4 regions of the Streptomyces sp. SID5464 genome follow, and region 4 is predicted to be linked to each of the others. Evidence: riboswitches for the same ligand, from Rfam matches in the RefSeq annotation. Region 4 holds a riboswitch; each other region holds the start of a gene.

Region 1 (4,782 bases), on a different contig from region 4:
CATGTGCGGGAAGACGCCGTCCTCCATGCCGGTCAGGAAGACGACCGGGAACTCCAGGCCCTTGGCGGTGTGCAGGGTCATCAGCGTGATGACGCCGTCGCCGTCCTCCTCGTCGGGGATCTGGTCGGAGTCGGCGACCAGGGCGACCTGTTCGAGGAAGTCGGACAGCGTGCCCCGCTCCTCTTCGCCGCGCTCCTGCTCGAACTCCATGGCGACGGCGGCGAGTTCCTGGAGGTTCTCGATCCGGGTCTCGTCCTGCGGGTCGGTGGAGGCCTGCAACTCGGCGAGGTACCCGGTGCGTTCCAGGACGGCCTCCAGCACCGTGGCCGGTCCGGCGCCGGACTCGACGATCGTGCGGAGATCCTCCATCAGCGTGTTGAACCGCTTGACGGCGTTGGTGGAGCGCGCGGCCATGCCGTACGCCTCGTCGACGCGCTTCAGCGCCTGCGGGAAGCTGATCTTCTCCCGCTGGGCGAGGGCGCCGATCATCGCCTCGGCGCGGTCGCCGATGCCCCGCTTGGGGACGTTGAGGATCCGGCGCAGCGGCACCGAGTCCTCCGGGTTGGCCAGCACGCGCAGGTAGGCCAGGACGTCCCGGACCTCCTTGCGCTCGTAGAAGCGGACACCGCCGACGACCTTGTAGGGCAGGCCGACGCGGATGAAGACCTCTTCGAAGACACGGGACTGGGCGTTGGTGCGGTAGAACACGGCGACGTCGCCGGCCTTCGCCTCGCCGGCGTCCGTGAGCCGGTCTATCTCGTCGGCGACGAACTGCGCCTCGTCGTGCTCGGTGTCGGCGACGTAGCCGGTGATCTGCGCGCCCGTGCCCGCGTTGGTCCAGAGGTTCTTGGGACGCCGGGACTCGTTGCGCTCGATGACCGCGTTGGCCGCGCTGAGGATCGTCTGGGTGGAGCGGTAGTTCTGCTCCAGGAGGATCGTCGTCGCGTCCGGGTAGTCCTCCTCGAACTGGAGGATGTTGCGGATCGTCGCGCCGCGGAAGGCGTAGATCGACTGGTCGGCGTCACCCACGACGCACAGCTCGGCGGGCGGGATCTCGGCCTCGGGCGGCACGTCGACAGGGTGCTCGGAGGTGCCGACCAGCTCGCGGACCAGGGCGTACTGCGCGTGGTTGGTGTCCTGGTACTCGTCCACCAGGACGTGCCGGAAGCGGCGGCGGTAGTGCTCGGCGACGTCGGGGAAGGCGCGCAGCAGGTTGACCGTCGTCATGATCAGGTCGTCGAAGTCGAGGGCGTTCGCCTCGCGCAGCCGTGACTGGTACATCGCGTAGGCCTGGGCGAGGGTCTTCTCGAAGCCGTCGGAGGCCTGGGCTGCGAAGTCCTCCTCGTCGATCAGCTCGTTCTTCAGGTTGCTGATCTTGGCGCTGAAGGACTTGGGCGGGAAGCGCTTGGGGTCGAGGTCCAGGTCGCGGCAGACCAGGGCCATCAGCCGCTTGGAGTCGGCGGCGTCGTAGATCGAGAAGGAGGACGTGAAGCCGAGCTTCTTGCTCTCGCGCCGCAGGATGCGCACACACGCGCTGTGGAAGGTCATCACCCACATCGCGTTCGCCCGCGGGCCGACGAGCTGCTCGACGCGCTCCTTCATCTCGCCCGCGGCCTTGTTGGTGAAGGTGATCGCGAGGATCTGGCCCGGGTGCACGCCCCGCTCGGCGAGCAGGTGGGCGATGCGGTGCGTGAGCACGCGGGTCTTGCCGGAGCCGGCGCCGGCCACGATGAGCAGCGGGGAACCTGAGTGCACGACGGCGGCGCGCTGGTTGTCGTTCAGCCCCTCCAGGAGGGCGGCGGTGTCCACCACCGGGCGCGGGGCGCCGTCGCGGTAGTACGCGTCCCTGTCCGGGGGCACGTCGAACTTCCCGCCGAACAGATCGTCCGGAACCGGCTCCGGCACGTGATCGTCCTCGGGTGGCGGCGGGGGCTCGTCCGCGGGGCCCCGCTGGGCCTGGAGGTCCGCCAGGAAGCTGTCGTCAAAGAGGCTGCTCATCGCTCTCCGAGTCTAGGGCGCCCCACTGACAGCCCGCCGCCGCCCTGAGAACATCGCCCGAACGCCCCCCTCGTCACCGTGCATCCCCGCATGATCACAGCCTGCTATGACCGTCATGATTATGGACGACTCGTGACCAACCCCCCTCGACCGATCACGCTCGGCGACGCTCCGGGACAAGGTCACGAAAATGTATCGGGCATATCACCCATCAACCTTCACAAGGGCCACACGAGTTGGCTACCGTGCGGGCAGGCCGCACGACCCCCACCGGCGAACGTCGCCGGGCCGCGCGGCCTCCGCCGAGTCCGGTGTGCCGCAGCGGCAGCCGGAGCCGGGGACCCAACCGAGAACTCCGGGGTGAATCGGCCCGACTCCCTTCGCGGAGATGGCCGTAGGGCAACCCTTCCGATGTACCCGCCCGAACCCGACAGCTAACCCGGTAGGCGGAGCATGGAAGGAGTCGCCTCCCTTGGCGTCGCACCGCAAGTCGCGTCCCGCTGGTACGCGCGTCGCAGGCATACGGACCCCCGCCCTCGCAACGGCGGCCCTCACCTCCGTGGCCCTGCTGTCCCAGTCGGCCAACGCCGCCCCCGAGGCCGACGACAAGCCGAGTCTCGAGGAAGTCGAGAAGAAGGTCGACGACCTGTACCGCCAGGCCGAGTCGGCGACCGACAAGTACAACTCGGCCAAGGAGAAGACCACCAAGCAGCGCAAGCGCGTCGACACCCTCCTCGACGACGTCGCCAAGCGCACCCAGAAGCTCAACGAGGCACGGGAGGAACTCGGTTCCTTCGCCGCCGCCCAGTACCGCACCGGCGCCTCCGCCCCGGACACGGCGACGTTCCTGCTCGCGGACACCCCGCAGGACTACTTCGACCAGACCCAGCTGATGAACCGGATGACCGGCCGCCAGAAGGTCGCGGTCGACGACTACGTCACGCAGCAGTCCGAGACGATGAAGAAGCGCCAGGAGGCCACCGAGAGCCTCGAGACGCTCACCGAGACGCAGGGCGACCTGAAGACGGCCAAGGCCACCGTCCAGCGGAAGCTCGCCGACGCGCGCGAACTGCTGTCGAAGCTGACCGCCGAGGAGAAGGCGCGGCTCGCGGCGATCGAGAGGGAGAAGCAGCAGGAGGCCGCCCGCAAGGCCGACGAGCTGGCCCGGCAGCAGGCCGCGCAGCAGAAGGCGCAGGAGGAGGCCGCCCAGCAGCAGGACAGCGGTTCCGCGTCGGCGGGCTCCGGCTCGTCCTCCTCGACGGCCCCCGCCGACTCCTCGTACGCCACCAAGGCCGAGAAGGCGCTCGCCTTCGCCCGCGCCCAGATCGGCAAGCCGTACGTCTGGGGCGCCGTCGGCCCCGGCTCCTACGACTGCTCCGGCCTCACCCAGGCCGCCTGGAAGGCCGCGGGCGTCACCCTGCCGCGCACGACCTACGACCAGGTCAACGCCGGCACCACGGTCTCTCTGACCGACGCCCAGCCCGGTGACCTGGTCTTCTTCTACGACGACGTCACCCACGTCGGCATCTACATCGGCAACGGCATGATGATCCACGCCCCGAAGCCCGGCACCTACGTGCGCGAGGAGTCGATCTACTACGACGGCGAGTCGGCCATCCACAGCGTGGTGCGGCCGGCCTGAGGGCGCTCGCGCGTTTTTGAGGCGCCCGCGCGCGTGCCCCGCTCATATCGCGCGCGGCGCCTCCTAGCATCGGGCCCATGCCGGGCCCCTCCCCCTCCACCGACTGGTGGGCGCAGCGTGCGCCGTCCGCCGGCGCTGCCGTGCTGGCGACCGGCACCCTGTCGGTCGGTATCGATCTGGCGGGGTACGCCGTCCTCTCCCGTGTCGCCCTCGGCCTGGCCTGCGCCGCCTGGCTGGTGCTCGCCGCGGACTTCACCCTGCGGCTGCTGCCGGCCGGCACGAGAGGGCGGGCGTACGCGCGGGTGCCGGGCCTCGTGGACACCATGGCGACGGCCGCTCTCATCACCGTGGCGGCGACGGCCGTCCTGGGCGCGGGCTTCTCGGCGGCCGGCTCGCAGGCTACGGCCGCGGCCCTGCTGGTGCTTGCCGTGCTGCTCTGGCCCGTGCCGCTGGCCATCCCCGCGCAGGACGGGGAGCGGCGCAGACCGGGGACGGTGTTCGCGCGCTGCACGGCCACGCAGGGGCTCGCCGTGCTCGGCGCCACGCTCGCCGCTGCCGAGTCGGCGGCCTGGCTCGCCCACGCGGCGCTGGTGCTGTTCTGGCTGGGGCTCGTGCTGTACGTCCTCGCCCTGGCCCGTTTCGACGTGCGGCAGGTGGCCGAGGGGCGCGGCGACCACTGGCTCGCGGGCGGGGCGCTCGCCATCTCGGCGCTGGCCGGGGCACGGCTGATCAGCGCCGACAGCGCGCACCTGTACCTGTGGAACGTCGACGACCGCGGCATCCTGCGCCATGTGACCGTCGTGCTGCTCGTGCTCACACTGGCCTGCTGCGCCGTCCTGCTCGCCGCCGAGCTCCTGCGGCCCCGGCCCCGCACCGACATCCGCCGCTGGGCGACCGTGTTCACCTGGGCCAAGACGGCGGCGGCGGCACTGGCCGTCGCCGCCGCCCTCGACGTCTCCTGGCTCGACGGCCTGGGAGAGGTACTGCTGTGGGTCGCGGTGGCCGCGTGGCTCGGGGGTACCGCCTGGACGGCCGCCTCGGCCCGGGCCCGCGTCGTGCCCGGCCGGGTCAGGTCCAGAGCACGGCGATGAAGACGTTCGCGGTGGTCAGCGCCCCGACCAGGCCGAACAGGCCCTTGTCCA
Region 2 (4,782 bases), on a different contig from region 4:
TCATCGGCGAGCAGCTGCGCGAGGTCGTCGAGGAGGAGGTCCCGGCGCGCGCCCTGATGGCCGCCTACCGACTGCCGCACGACGGCACGCGCGCGTGCGACGCGGCCGACCTGGCCCTGACCGTCCTCGGCGGCGGCGAGTCCTCCCGCCTGTACAACCGTCTGGTGCGGCGGGACCGTACGGCCGTGGCGGCCGGCTTCGGCCTGCTGCGGCTCGCCGGGGCGCCCTCCCTGGGGTGGCTGGACGTGAAGACGTCCGGTGACGTGGAGGTCCCGGTCATCGAGTCGGCCATCGACGAGGAGCTCGCCCGGTTCGCCGATGAGGGCCCCACGGCCGAGGAGATGGAGCGCGCCCAGGCCCAGTTGGAGCGCGAGTGGCTGGACCGGCTGGGCACGGTCGCCGGCCGCGCCGACGAACTGTGCCGGTACGCCGTCCTGTTCGGCGACCCGCAGCTCGCCCTGACCGCCGTGCAGCGCGTGCTGGAGGTGACGGCCGAGGAGGTCCAGGAGGTCGCCAAGGCCCGCCTGCGGCCCGACAACCGCGCGGTGCTCGTCTACGAGCCCGTCGCCGACGAGGCGGGCGACGCGGAGACCGCCGAGGACGCCGACACCACCGAGGACACCGCAGCCGCGGCCCTGAACGAGAACGAGGAGGCGGCCAAGTGACCGAGCTCGCCACGATGGACTTCCACCCCCAGCCGCAGGCGGGCGAGGCCAAGCCGTGGGCCTTCCCGGCCCCCGAGCGCGGCACGCTCGGCAACGGCCTGACGGTCCTGCGCTGCCACCGCCCCGGCCAGCAGGTCGTCGCCGTGGAGGTGCTGCTGCACGCGCCCCTGGACGCCGAACCGGCCGGCCTCGACGGCGTGGCCACGATCATGGCCCGGGCCTTCTCCGAGGGCACCGACAAGCACTCCGCCGAGGACTTCGCCGCCGAGTTGGAGCGCGCGGGCGCCACCCTCGACGCGCACGCCGACCACCCCGGCGTCCGGCTCAGTCTGGAGGTGCCGGCCTCCCGGCTCGCCAAGGGGCTCGGCCTGATCGCCGACGCCCTCAGGGCGCCCGCGTTCGCGGACAGCGAGGTCGAGCGGCTGGTCCGCAACCGCCTCGACGAGATTCCGCACGAGCTGGCCAACCCCGCCCGCCGTGCCGCCAAGGAACTCTCCAAGGAGCTGTTCCCGGCGGACTCGCGCATGTCGCGGCCCCGCCAGGGCACCGAGGAGACGGTCGCCGCGATCGACTCCGCGGCCGTACGCGCCTTCTACGAGCGGCACGTCAGGCCCGCCACGGCCACCGCCGTGGTCGTCGGCGACCTCACCGGCATCGACCTCGACGCCCTGCTCGGCGACACGCTGGGCGCCTGGACGGGCTCGGCGGCCGAGCCGCGCCCGGTGCCGCCGGTGACCGCCGACGACACGGGCCGGGTCGTCATCGTGGACCGCCCCGGCGCCGTCCAGACGCAGCTGCTGATCGGCCGGATCGGCCCGGACCGGCACGACCGCGTGTGGCCCGCGCAGGTGCTCGGCACGTACTGCCTCGGCGGCACCCTCACCTCCCGCCTGGACCGCGTCCTGCGCGAGGAGAAGGGCTACACCTACGGGGTGCGGGCGTTCGGCCAGGTCCTCAGGTCCGCCCCGGACGGGACCGGTGCCGCGATGCTCGCCATCAGCGGCTCCGTGGACACTCCCAACACCGGCCCCGCCCTCCAGGACCTCTGGACGGTGCTGCGCACCCTCGCCGCCGAGGGGCTGACCGACGCCGAGCGGGACGTCGCCGTGCAGAACCTGGTCGGCGTGGCGCCGCTGAAGTACGAGACGGCGGCGGCCGTCGCGAGCACGCTGGCCGACCAGGTCGAGCAGCATCTGCCCGACGACTACCAGGCCACCCTGTACCGGCAGCTCGCCGCGACCGGCACCGTGGAGGCCACCGCGGCGGCCGTCAGCGCCTTCCCGGTGGACCGTCTGGTGACCGTGCTCGTCGGTGACGCGGCGCAGATCAAGGGCCCGGTCGAGGCCCTGGGCATCGGCGAAGTCTCCGTCGTGGCAGCCGAGTAGCGGCCCGCGCGCGCAGGGGCCCTGGTTGTCTTCCAAGGCACCAGGGCCCCTTTATGCCCGAATTGATATGGAGGTTGCCTGTCTGCCCTGTGGGATGCGCTACAAAAGCCGGGATCCGTTTGGGAATTGAAAGTGGCCCCGCTTAGCGTCGTCCGGGCTGTTCGTCAGGCAGTGCGCCGCACCCGCGGCACCGGACAGTCATCGCCGAGTCCCCGTACGGCGCGAGCCAGGGGAGCCGGGGACCCACCGCAGTCCCTGGGGTGAATCGGACGCCCGAGCGAGCCGCGAGGGGGTCCGTAGGAGACCTTCCTGCTCCGAACCCGTCAGCTAACCCGGTAGGCGAGAAGGAAGGAAAGGACCAGGCACTCCATGGCGTTCACCCGCGCCACCGGGAAGCATCGTCGTCCCAGCCGGATGCAGCGCGGCACGGCCCGCGCGGCGGGCGTCGCGGCCCTCGCCACCACCGGTGTCATCGGCACCGTGGCCGCCCCGGCCTTCGCCGCAGAGCCCGCCGTCGAGCAGACCGGCCTCACCCCCGTCGTCACCATGGGCGACACCGTGGCCCAGCAGATCGACGCCCAGGCCGCCGCCCAGAAGCAGGCCGCCGAGGAGGCCGCCGCCAAGAAGAAGGCCGAGGAGGCCGCCCGCGAGCGGGCCGCCGAGGCGGCCAAGGAGGCCAAGGAGGCGGCCGAGAAGGCGCGCGAGGCCAAGGAGCGCGCCGCCCGCGAGGCCGAGCGCAAGCGCCTCAACACTTTCGTGCCCCCGATCTCCGGCTCGTACGTCTCCACCGGCTACCGGGCCAGCAGCGGGCTGTGGTCCTCCGGCAGCCACACCGGCGTCGACTTCCACGCCGCCAGCGGCACTCCCGTCCACGCGGTCGGCATGGGCACGGTCGTCGAGGCCGGCTGGGGCGGCTCCTACGGCAACCAGATCGTGATCAAGATGAACGACGGCACGTACACCCAGTACGGCCACCTGTCGTCCATCAGCGTCTCGGTGGGCCAGCGGGTCACCCCCGGCCAGCAGATCGGCCTGTCCGGCGCGACCGGCAACGTCACCGGACCGCACCTGCACTTCGAGGCCCGTACCAGCCCCGAGTACGGCTCCGACATCGACCCCGTCGCCTACCTCCGCTCGCACGGTGTGAACGTCTGACGGCGTACCACTCCGCTTCCCGAGGCCCCGGCTCCCCGAGCCGGGGCTTTCGGCGTTTGTGACGCCCGGCTGTCCAAAAAATATCCATGGATTCCGGTCCCCCGTCGGAAATTCCGGCTCATTGCAATAGAGTCACGGAACACGCGTCACTCGTCGACGTTTCACGGGGATTAAACGGAGGTCGGTCATGCGTATTCCCGCGCACTCGGTGTGCACGGCCATCCGGGACGACATCGTCGCGGGTGTCTACGAGCGCGGCAGCCGGCTGACCGAGGAACTCCTCGCCCGCCGCTACGGCGTCTCGCGCGTCCCCGTCCGGGAAGCCCTGCGCACCCTGGAGGCCGAGGGTTTCGTGGTGACCCGGCGGCACGCGGGCGCGTGCGTCGCCGAACCCACCGAGCAGGAGGCCGCCGACCTGCTGGAGATGCGGCTGCTGCTGGAGCCGCTCGGCGCGGCCCGCGCCGCCCAGCGCCGCACCGAGGCCCATCTGAAGGTCCTGCGCGGGCTGGTCCGGCTCGGCCAGGAGCGCGCCCGCCGGGGCAACAGCGACGACCTGCGCTCCCTGGGCGGCTGGTTCCACGAGACGCTCGCGCAGGCCTCCGGCAGCCCCGCGCTGACCTCGATGCTCACCCAGCTCCGCCACAAGATCGCCTGGATGTACACCGTCGAGGCGCCGGCCGGGCCGGTGGAGTCCTGGACCGAGCACGGCGCGATCGTGGACGCGGTGGCGCGCGGGGACAGCGAGCGCGCGCGGGCGGTCACGGCGCTGCACACCGAGCGCGCGACGGCCGCGCACCGGTTGCGTTTCGGTTCCGCCGGGGAGCGGGCCGAGCGTGTGAGGAACTCGCAACATCCCGTAAACACGGCGAGCCTGCGGCATTAACACGGGAGCCGTATACAAAGAGCAGGAAATTCGCGGGGGATTATTTCTGCTGCCCGTCAACGGGAATTCCACGTCCCGCGAACCGGAATGGCGAAGGGCTCGCCCGATGAATTCGGGCGAGCCCTTCGGAGATGCGCACTCAGACGGTCTCGGGCAGTTCCTCGAGGCCCTCGGAGACCAGCTTCGCCAGCCGGTCCAGGGCGGCGTCCGCACCCTCGGCGTCGGAGGCGAGGACGATCTCCTCGCCGCCCTGGGCGCCGAGGCCGAGGACGGCCAGCATGGAGGCCGCGTTGACGGGGTTGCCGTCTGCCTTGGCGATCGTCACCGGGACGCCTGCGGCCGTGGCGGCTCGGACGAAGATGGAGGCGGGGCGGGCGTGGAGGCCCTCGGCCCAGCCGACGTTGACGCGGCGCTCAGCCATGTGTTGCTGCCCTTCAGTTTTCAGGGTTGTCTAGACCAGTTTCCCATACCGTGAAGCTGCGCCGGAGCGGTCCTGACGTACCGCCCCGGGGTGCCGTCGGATCGCGGCCTCGACCCGACTGACGCCCTCCACAGACTGCCTCGCGCCGCTGTCGGACGCTAGCCGTACTCTGGGGCCCATGCAGACCTCGCCGGACCGGCACGAGTATCCCGCCCACTGGGAAGCCGACGTGGTGCTGCGCGACGGTGGCACCGCGCGCATCCGGCCCATCAC
Region 3 (4,782 bases), on a different contig from region 4:
GCGTGCGACTGCTCCGCCGCGTGCGGGTCGACGACGATGAACCCCGTCTCCCCCGGCATGACGTAGTGCAACCGCTGCCGGATCTGCTGCTCCGCGTACGCGTCGTCCTGCCAGCGCGCCTTCTGGTCGCGCAGCCGTTCGACGCGCTGCCGGGCCTGCTGCTGTTCACGCTGGAGGTCGTCGATCTCGGCGCGCTGCGAGACGTACTCCCGCATGGGGTAGGCCAGAGCCACGATCAGCGAGCACATCACCAGGGCGAGCAGCGCGGCCCGGCCGGTCAGCCGGGAGCGGCGGGCCTGGCGCTTGGTCTGGGAGCGGTAGACCCGGGCCGCGGTCTGCTCACCGAGCAACCGGATCCTGGTCGCGGTGGAGAACCGGTCCCGGTCCTTCACGGCCATGTCTGTCCGCCTCCCGCTCCGCCGTCATACGCGCGTACGTCCCCGGACACGGTACGGGACCGAGTACGGGGACGTACGTACGACGCTGCCTCTTACGGGTCGGGCCTTTCGGCGATCAGCCCTTGAAGCGCGGGAAGGCGCTGCGGCCGGCGTACACCGCCGCGTCGTCGAGGATCTCCTCGATGCGCAGCAGCTGGTTGTACTTGGCGACGCGCTCGGAGCGGGCCGGGGCGCCGGTCTTGATCTGGCCGCAGTTGGTGGCGACGGCCAGGTCGGCGATGGTGACGTCCTCGGTCTCGCCGGAGCGGTGGGACATCATGCACTTGAAGCCGTTGCGCTGGGCCAGCTCGACGGCGTCCAGGGTCTCGGTGAGCGAACCGATCTGGTTGACCTTGACCAGGAGCGCGTTGGCCGCGCCCTCCTCGATGCCGCGGGCCAGGCGCTCGGGGTTGGTGACGAACAGGTCGTCGCCGACGAGCTGGACCTTGTCACCGAGCTTGTCGGTGATGGTCTTCCAGCCCTCCCAGTCGTCCTCGAACAGCGGGTCCTCGATGGAGACGAGCGGGTACGCGTCGACGAGCTCCGCGTAGTACTCGGTCATCTCGGCCGCCGAGCGCTCCTTGCCCTCGAAGGTGTAGACGCCGTCCTTGTAGAACTCGGACGCGGCGACGTCGAGGGCGAGGGCGATCTGCTCGCCGGGGGTGTAGCCGGCCTCGTTGATCGCCTCGAGGATGAGGTCGAGGGCCTCGCGGTTGGAGCCGAGGTTCGGGGCGAAGCCGCCCTCGTCGCCGAGGCCGGTGGCCAGGCCCTTGGACTTCAGGACCTTCTTCAGCGTGTGGTAGACCTCGGCGCCCCAGCGCAGGGCCTCGGAGAAGGACTCCGCGCCGATCGGGGCGATCATGAACTCCTGGATGTCCACGTTGGAGTCGGCGTGCGAGCCGCCGTTCAGGATGTTCATCATCGGCACCGGCAGCAGGTGCGCGTTCGGGCCGCCCAGGTAGCGGAACAGCGGCAGGTCGCTGGCCTCGGAGGCGGCGTGGGCGACGGCGAGCGAGACGCCGAGGATGGCGTTGGCGCCGAGGGAGCCCTTGTTGTCGGTGGCGTCCAGGTCGAACATCGCCTGGTCGATCAGGCGCTGCTCGGTGGCGTCGTAGCCGACCAGCTCCGGGCCGATCTGCTCGATGACCGCGAGGACGGCCTTCTCCACACCCTTGCCGAGGTAGCGGTTCGAGTCGCCGTCGCGCAGCTCGATGGCCTCGAAGGCGCCCGTGGAGGCGCCGGACGGGACGGCGGCACGACCGGTGCTGCCGTCGTCGAGGCCGACCTCGACCTCGACCGTGGGGTTGCCTCGGGAGTCCAGGATTTCCCGGGCTACGACGACGTCGATGGACGGCACGAGCATCTCCTTCTTCATGTGACGCGGGTACGCGGGCCGCGTGGACCCGGCGAGGCGCGGGCCGCGGTGGCTCGCGACATGAGCCTAACCGGCTCCGGGCGATCGGCCACCGGGTCGCCCACCCCATGGACAGAACCGAGAGTAAATTGTTTCCGAACGGAACAAAGCCGGATCGCAAAGACCGGCAGAAAAAACCCCGCCCCGGTGCGTACGGGGGACGACGCACCGGGGCGGGGGCCCGTGGGGACCGGGGGGCCGCCGCTTACTTCAGGTGCAGCTGCTGGCCCGGGTAGATCAGGTTGGCGTCCGTGATGATGTCCTTGTTCAGCTCGAACAGCTTCTCCCAGCCGCCCTTGACCTTGTGCTCGGTCGCGATCGAGCTGAGGGTGTCGCCCTTGACGACCTTGTACTCGCCGTCACCCTTCTTGACCTTCTTGCCGGTCGGGGTGGTGACGGTCTTCTGGCTCTTCTGGGTCTGCGCCGGGCGCTCCTCGGAGCGGGAGGCCGGCTGCTGCTCGGTCTGGCGGGTCTCCGTGGAACCGCTGCTCTGCGCGGAGCCGCCGCTGTAGCCGGCGCTCGACAGACCCTTGCCGCAGACCGGCCAGGCACCCTTGCCCTGGCTCGCGAGGACCTTCTCGGCGATCTCGATCTGCTGCTCCTTGGTGGCCTGGTCGGCGGTGGAGGCGTACTTGGTGCCGCCGTAGCCGGACCAGGTGGAGGCGGAGAACTGCAGACCGCCGTAGTAGCCGTTGCCGGTGTTGATGGACCAGTTGCCGCCGGACTCGCACTGGGCGACGGCGTCCCACTCGGAGGCGGTGGCGGCGGAGGCGTTGCCGGCCGCCATCAGCGGGGCGGCGACGGCGGCACCGGTGACACCGGCGATGGCGATGACCCGAGAGGCCTTGGACGGACGGCGGTGCGTGCCCTTGCCGGAAAACAGCATGGAGAGATCCCCTCACCGACGCCTGCGAGGTGAGCTGTCGGGTTCGGGCCGGTTGAGTTGCCCGGCCGCGTCCCTCCCGGGACACGGCTTCACCCCAAGCCGGAGCCCTGCCGTCGAGTTGCCTCAACCGCCGGGCCCGGCACTTACCTTGGGTCCCCCGCTCCTGCCTACGGCGCTTGACGCGACGACTGTTCCCGTGCGGCCGCTGGCAGGATTCGGCGTTGCGGCAGCCGGGGCTCGCGGTGGCGAGCGGTCATGACCGTAGACACGCGATCCGCGGAATTTCAAAGACGATCAGGGCTTCTGAGATCTATCTCTCACCGCGCTTATAAGGGACATTCGGCGCGAACGGTGACGTGAACTCGCACGGTTTCGGGGTGACTTCCGCCGCCGTTTCCGGACTGCCCCACCGGCTACTCGTCGTCCGCTTCGACCCTTACCGTGAGCTTCTGACCGGGGCGGATGAGGTTCGGGTCGGCGCCGACGGCCGTCTCGTTCCCGGCGTAGAGCGCGTGCCACCCGCCGCTGAGGTCAAGGGAGTTCGCGATGGACCAGAGGCTGTCGCCGGGGCGGACGGTGTAGGAGCCGTCCGTCGCCTCCCGAGAGGCCTCGCCGCCGCGCGAGGCGTGCCGTCCGGCGGCTCCGGACGTACGGCCGTCCTCGGCCCCGGTGTCCTCGTCGGCGCTGGGGCCGCGGTGGCGGCCGGAGGCGCTGTCGGTTCCGGTTCCGGAGAGCGCCGAAGAGCCGTCGCCCTGCCGGGACTTGTCGGGTTCGTCACTCTCGGCGGCGGTCGACGGGGAGCTGCCGGACTCCTGGTCCTGCGACTGGTCCCGCGTCGAGGAATCGGCAGAATCGGATGACTTGTCGGACTTGGCGGTGTCACCCTCCGAGGTCGACTGCCCGTCAGGGGACGACGATGGGGACGGAGACGACGAAGAGGGCGAAGAAGACGAAGAGGATGACCCGGACGACTCGGATGACTCGGAGGAGTCGAGCAGTCCGGGTGAGTCCGTCGGAGCGGACGAGTCGGAGGAGCTGGACGAGTCGGACGTGCCCGAGTCCTTGTCCTGCTGGAGGCCGGAGAGCAGCCCGCAGGTGCGCCACGCACCGACCCCCTGGTCGGCGAGGATTCTCTCGGCCACGGCTATCTGCTGGGAGCGGCTGGCCAGGTCGGCGCTCGGGGCGTAGTCGAGACCGCCGTGGTTCTCCCAGTCCTCCTGGGACAACGCGAGGCCGCCGAAGTATCCGTTGCCGCTGTTCTGGCTCCAGGCGCCGCCGGTCTCGCAGTCCGCGACCCGGTCCCAGGTCGTGCCGTCGGCCGCGCTGGCGCCGGAGGCTCCGAGGAGCGGGATCGCGATGGCGGAGCCGGTCACCCCGGCCGCGACGAGGAGAGCCGGAGCCTGGCGGGGGCGACGGTGCCGACCGTTCCCGGAGAGCATACGGAGACCTTTCGCGAGACAGCAGTGACCGGCGCGGCGCAGGACCCCCCGGGCCGCGCTGATGATGGGTGAACGTATCGGCAGACGATCACTTGTCACAAGTTCATGCCGCGCAGATCACGTGAAGATCACAGGTCTGACGGCGTGTCACCTTCGGGCCGGTGAGAACTCCACCGGCAGGGTGCGCAGCCCGCGCATGATGAGGCCGCCGCGCCATCTCAGCTCGGCCGGGTCCGCCGCGAGCCGCAGGTCCGGGAGTCGGGTGAGGAGCGCGGCGAGCGCGGTCTGGCCCTCCAGTCGGGCGAGCGGGGCGCCGAGGCAGTAGTGGATGCCGTGGCCGTAGCCGAGGTGCTGGTTGTCGCGGCGGGCGAGGTCGAGCACGTCCGGATCCGCGAACCGCTCCGGATCCCGGTCGGCGGCGGCCAGGACGACGAGGACCGGGTCGCCGGTCGCGATGTGCTGCCCGCCGATGGTGAGCGGCTGCGTGGCGAACCGCCACGTGGCGAGTTCGACGGGGCCGTCGTAGCGCAGGAGCTCCTCGACGCCGGTCTCCAGGAGGCCGGTCTCCCCGGCGGCCAGGGACGCCTGGAGGCGCGCGCGCTGCTC
Region 4 (4,782 bases):
CGGGCACCGGCTCGCAGACGTACCGCACGCGCTCGGCGTACTTCCGCTCGATCAGCTCCCGCGTCTCGCTCGTCACCGGGGCGTTGTCCACGACGACCACCTCGAACCGGGGATGGTCCTGCGCCAGCAGCGAGTCCAGTGCCCGGGCCAACTGCCCGGCACGCTCCCGGGTGGCGACGACGACACTCGTGTACGGCGGCTCCCCGGACTGCGACGCCCGGCCCGGCGACGCCGCGTCCGCACACTCCGCCCGCGCCCGCGCCGCGAGCACCGCCTTCGCGTCCGCCCCCTCCGGCACCCGCCCGAGCAGCGTCCCCACCGGCCGCCCGCCCCGCCTGACCAGTGCGAACACCTCGCCGTACGTCACCGGCGGGCTCCCCGGGCCCGGTCTGAGCACCGCCTCGTCACCGTCCAGGTCCAGCTCGGCGACCTGGACCGCCTCGATGTCCAGGAACCGCCGTATCTCCTCCTGCGCACGTGCCGAACGGGCCATGCGCCCTCCCCCCCCCTGTCGTCAGGTACGACTTGTGTCAGGTACGGCGCAGCCGAGCCGCGCTCTTCAGGGTCCGCGCGGCCAGCGCCGCGAGCCCGGGCCTGGCGCGGACGAAGCTGTGTGCGCGGCGCGCCGGCTCGCGGCTCAGCCAGTGCAGCGCCGCGCCCACCCCCGGGCGCGTCACCGCACCCTCGTACACGGGCAGTTCGCCCGTCTTCAACGCGTCCTTGTACTCGGCCGCGCCCCGCCCCAGATCGAGCATGCCGATGCCCTCGGCGGCCGCCGCCTCGGCCATGCGCAGGTGCAGCACCAGACCCGGCGAGTACTTCGCGCACTCCGGGTCGTAGGCCGGGAACCAGCAGGCCAGGACCGACGCCGAGCGCAGCCCGAAGTGCGCGGCCAGCGGGCGCTGGCCGGCGTACAGCACGGACAGCGTGCCGCTGCACTCCGGCGCCCGGGTCTCGGCCAGCCGCCCCACGAGCCGTGTGATCCACTCCTGGGCGAACCGGTCCCGGCGGCCCGTCCTGCGGTACTGCGCCGACTTCCATCCCATGAGCGTGCGCAGCGCGGCCGGCTCGCGCTCGTCGAACACGAACCGCAGCTCGCCGACCTGCCGGCCCAGCCTGCGCTCCTTGGCCAGGGTGGTCTTCAGGAACTTCGGCGACTGGGCGCGCAGCACCGACTCGTACGTCTCGTAGCCCTTCTCCACGTCGATGACGTAGGTGGCGTGCTCCTCGGCCGCGTACCGGACGAACAGCCGCTGCTCGGCCTCCAGGTTGTCGAAGGCGAAGCTGGACAGCGAGCAGCCCCGCAGCAGTTCGCCCGTGTCCAGACGCAGGCCGGGCCGCAGGATCGCGCCCTGCGCGTCCGAGACGCCCAGCCCGATCGCCCGGCCCTGCCCCAACGGGCCCCGCTCATGGGGCAGGAAGCCGGCCGGCTCCAGCCCCTCGTACACCACCGCGACCCGCGCCTGGGGCCTCACCAGGCCGACGGCTTCGGTGAACTCCGGTTCCATGAAGGGGTTGCGCGGTGTCTCCGCCGCCGCGCGCAGCGCGCGCCAACGCTCCTTCTCCCCCTCGCCGAGTTCCCCGGGCCCAGCCACACGCACACGTCCACTGCTCAACCCGACCCCCCGATCAAGTCCCCCCTGGACACTTGGAAGGTACCGCCCGAGACGGCCTCGACGGTAGGTAGCGGACCATGTTGTTGCCAACTGGTGCAGAGGCCTTCAACCGGGCAATCGGCGCCCGCCGCGCGATGAAACGAAAGGGCGCGCTGTCCGTATTCTCTGATCATGGCCGCACCCATCGCATATTCACTCATCGCCACCGACCTGGACGGGACGCTGCTGCGCGGCGACGACACCCTGTCCGACCGGTCCCTCGCCGCGCTCGCGCGGGTGGCGGACGCCGGTGCCCAGCACCTCGTGGTGACGGGCCGGCCGGCGCCGAGAGTGCGGCCGCTCCTGGACGACCTCGGCTGCACGGGGCTCGCGGTGTGCGGGCAGGGCGCGCAGGTGTACGACGCCGGCGCGGACCGGCTGCTGTGGTCCATCACCCTGGACCGGGAGCTGGCGGAGACCGCCCTCGGCAAGATCGAGGCCGAGGTGGGGCAGGTGTACGCCGCGGTCGACCAGGACGGGGTCGACGGGCTCACGCTCATCGAGCCGGGCTATCTCATGCCGCACCCGACCCTGCCGGCGGTACGGGTCGACCGGCGCGACGAGCTGTGGGGCGAGCCCATCAGCAAGGTGCTGCTGCGCCACCCCTACCTGACGGACGACGAGTTGGCGGCGACGGCCCGGTCGGTGGTCGGTTCACTGGCGACGGTGACCATGTCGGGGCCCGGCACGGTCGAACTCCAGCCGTGCGGGATCACCAAGGCGACGGGCCTGGCGCTGGCCGCCGAGCACCTGGGGCTGCGGCCGGCGGACACCGTCGCCTTCGGGGACATGCCCAACGACATCCCGATGTTCGACTGGGCCGCCCACGGCGTCGCCATGGCCAACGCCCATCCCGAACTCAAGGCCGTGGCCGACGAGATCACCCTGTCGAACGAGGACGACGGCATCGCCGTCGTCCTCGAACGACTGCTGGGCGGGACGGCTCAGTACGGGCCGTTGACGTTGTCGATCGAGCCGTAGCGGGCCGCCGCGTAGTTGCAGGCCGCCGTGATGTTGGCGACCGGGTCGAACGGGTCCCACGACGTGCCGTCCACGTGGTAGGCCTGGAAGGTCGGGTCGATGGTCTGGAGGAGACCCTTGGACGGGGTGCCGGCGGCGGCGTTCGAGTCCCAGTTGTTGATCGCCAGGGGGTTGCCGGACGACTCCCGCATGACGTTGCGGTAGATGCCGTCGTACGAACCCGGAATCCCCTTCTGCGCCATGATGTCCAGCGCCTCGCGGATCCAGCCGTCCAGGTTGTTGGCGTAGGTCTTCGCCGAGGCCTGGGTGGCCTGGGCGACGCCACCGGCGGGCTTCGCGGCCGGCTTGGCGGGGGCGGAGGCCTTGGTCGCCGTCTTCTTCACGGCGTCCGCCTTGGCCGTCTTCACCTTCAGCTTCAGACCCGGGTGGATCAGCTTCGGGTTGTCGCCGACGGCGGCGCGGTTGTCCTTGTAGAGCTGCTTCCAGCCGCCCGACACGTCGTATTTTTCCGCTATGCGGTAGAGCGTGTCGCCCTTGGTGACGGTGTACGTGAGGGACTTGGCGGGCTGGGCCGCCTGCGACACGGACTCTGCGCTCTGGGCCGGCTCGGCGGCGCTGGCGTGCGTCGCGCCGAGCAGCGGGAGGGTGAGTGCCGCTCCGCCGGTGCCGGCGGCCACGACGCGACGGGTGATCTGGCTGGTTCTGGGGCGACGGTGCTTGCCTCGGGGCATGGCGATGTTCCTCTCCGGCGCCTGCGAGGTGAGCTGTCGGGTTCGGGCCGGGAGGTGCCCGGCCGCCTACGGCGCTGTGTGCCGTACGCGGCTTCACCCCGAGCCGTTCCGCTGCGCGGACCGGCGACTTACCTGGGTCCCCCGCTCCTGCCCTGCGTGAGTGAGTCGGTTGTGGGGAGTCCGGGCGGCGGCAGGATTCGGCGTCCGCCGGACAGGCCCGGAACGTATGCGAGAGCACATGTCGGGAACAAGCGCCGGAGTCACATATCGAGGTGGTTGACCTTGGTCAGGGGGGAATGAGGTACTTGATCCTTTGCGGAAGCCAAGGCTCAACTCGCGTTCACCGGAAGGGGGTACGGGGCGCTGTCGGAGTGGGGTGTCGCGGGGGAAGACGTGATTGAACTCACTGATCACGAGTCCGTGGGGCAATTTCCATCAAGGGGAATTCGCTTACTCATTACGGCAAATCGTGCATAGTTCGCTACCTCCCGGTAAGTCGATAAATGTCTGCTCTTATGAGCTGATCGAAAACATAGCGGTCGTGATCGGATACCACCCGGCCTGTAACCCTGGGCGCTGGTGGTGATCGAAACGTGACCGGATACGCTGACTCGAGTGATGGCAGCGACCTATCGACAAACCGCGTAATCACCGGCAGACACCAGCAGACAGGAGACCCCTCGTGACCGACGTCGGGCCGTTCGGGCTGAGCGTGCGGGACCAGGCTCTGGAAGCCGATGTCCAGGCCGGGTTGGCGGCTGTCGAGGAAGGCTTGCTCGAGGCCACCAAGAGTGAGGTGCCCTTCATCACGGAGGCCGCCCAGCACCTGGTCCGGGCCGGCGGCAAGCGGTTCCGTCCGCTGCTCGTGATGCTCTCCGCCCAGTTCGGCGACCGGTACGCGCCCGGGATCGTGCCGTCGGCCGTCGTCGTGGAGCTGACCCACCTCGCCACGCTGTACCACGACGACGTGATGGACGAGGCCGCCGTGCGGCGCGGGGTGGCGAGTGCGAACGCCCGCTGGGGCAACTCCGTCGCGGTCCTCACCGGCGACTTCCTCTTCGCCCGCGCCTCGCACATCCTGGCCGACCTCGGCCCGGAGGCGGTGCGGGTGCAGGCCGAGGCGTTCGAGCGGCTGGTGACCGGGCAGATCCTGGAGACGGCCGGACCGCAGGACGGCCGCGACCCGGTCGAGCACTACCTGGACGTGCTGGGCGGCAAGACCGGCTCGCTGGTGGCGGTGTCGTGCCGGTTCGGCGCGATGATGTCCGGCGCCGACGACACGGTCGTGGACGTGCTGACCCAGTACGGCGAGCGGCTCGGCGTCGCCTTCCAGCTCGCGGACGACGTCCTGGACATCGCCTCCGACTCCCACGAGTCCGGCAAGACGCCCGGCACCGACCTGCGCGAGGGCATCC

The links. Region 4 has a riboswitch for cyclic di-AMP ahead of GTY47_RS35855 (LysM peptidoglycan-binding domain-containing protein). Riboswitches for the same ligand answer to the same signal wherever they lie in the genome.
Positions count from the first base shown of each region.
Region 1: linked by a shared signal. The riboswitch ahead of GTY47_RS06900 (C40 family peptidase) and the one ahead of GTY47_RS35855 (LysM peptidoglycan-binding domain-containing protein) in region 4 are both predicted to bind cyclic di-AMP.
Region 2: linked by a shared signal. The riboswitch ahead of GTY47_RS09685 (M23 family metallopeptidase) and the one ahead of GTY47_RS35855 (LysM peptidoglycan-binding domain-containing protein) in region 4 are both predicted to bind cyclic di-AMP.
Region 3: linked by a shared signal. The riboswitch ahead of GTY47_RS08670 (transglycosylase family protein) and the one ahead of GTY47_RS35855 (LysM peptidoglycan-binding domain-containing protein) in region 4 are both predicted to bind cyclic di-AMP.

Region 1 covers NZ_WWIQ01000007.1:55,259-60,040, forward strand. The annotation lists gene pcrA (DNA helicase PcrA) at 1-1,998, opposite strand, end outside; cyclic di-AMP (ydaO/yuaA leader) riboswitch at 2,289-2,462, shown strand; gene GTY47_RS06900 (C40 family peptidase) at 2,471-3,640, shown strand; gene GTY47_RS06905 (membrane protein) at 3,718-4,731, shown strand; gene GTY47_RS06910 (hypothetical protein) at 4,709-4,782, opposite strand, start outside.
Region 2 covers NZ_WWIQ01000009.1:295,446-300,227, forward strand. The annotation lists gene GTY47_RS09675 (pitrilysin family protein) at 1-665, shown strand, start outside; gene GTY47_RS09680 (pitrilysin family protein) at 662-2,050, shown strand; cyclic di-AMP (ydaO/yuaA leader) riboswitch at 2,243-2,406, shown strand; gene GTY47_RS09685 (M23 family metallopeptidase) at 2,420-3,205, shown strand; gene GTY47_RS09690 (GntR family transcriptional regulator) at 3,393-4,088, shown strand; gene GTY47_RS09695 (HPr family phosphocarrier protein) at 4,228-4,509, opposite strand; gene GTY47_RS09705 (bifunctional GNAT family N-acetyltransferase/acetate--CoA ligase family protein) at 4,688-4,782, shown strand, end outside.
Region 3 covers NZ_WWIQ01000009.1:53,763-58,544, reverse strand. The annotation lists gene GTY47_RS08680 (septum formation initiator family protein) at 1-398, opposite strand, end outside; gene eno (phosphopyruvate hydratase) at 514-1,794, opposite strand; gene GTY47_RS08670 (transglycosylase family protein) at 2,057-2,737, opposite strand; cyclic di-AMP (ydaO/yuaA leader) riboswitch at 2,742-2,922, opposite strand; gene GTY47_RS08665 (transglycosylase family protein) at 3,151-4,176, opposite strand; gene GTY47_RS08660 (cytochrome P450) at 4,324-4,782, opposite strand, start outside.
Region 4 covers NZ_WWIQ01000074.1:22,813-27,594, reverse strand. The annotation lists gene GTY47_RS35870 (glycosyltransferase) at 1-493, opposite strand, end outside; gene GTY47_RS35865 (GNAT family N-acetyltransferase) at 531-1,601, opposite strand; gene GTY47_RS35860 (Cof-type HAD-IIB family hydrolase) at 1,788-2,636, shown strand; gene GTY47_RS35855 (LysM peptidoglycan-binding domain-containing protein) at 2,600-3,367, opposite strand; cyclic di-AMP (ydaO/yuaA leader) riboswitch at 3,373-3,547, opposite strand; gene GTY47_RS35850 (polyprenyl synthetase family protein) at 4,050-4,782, shown strand, end outside.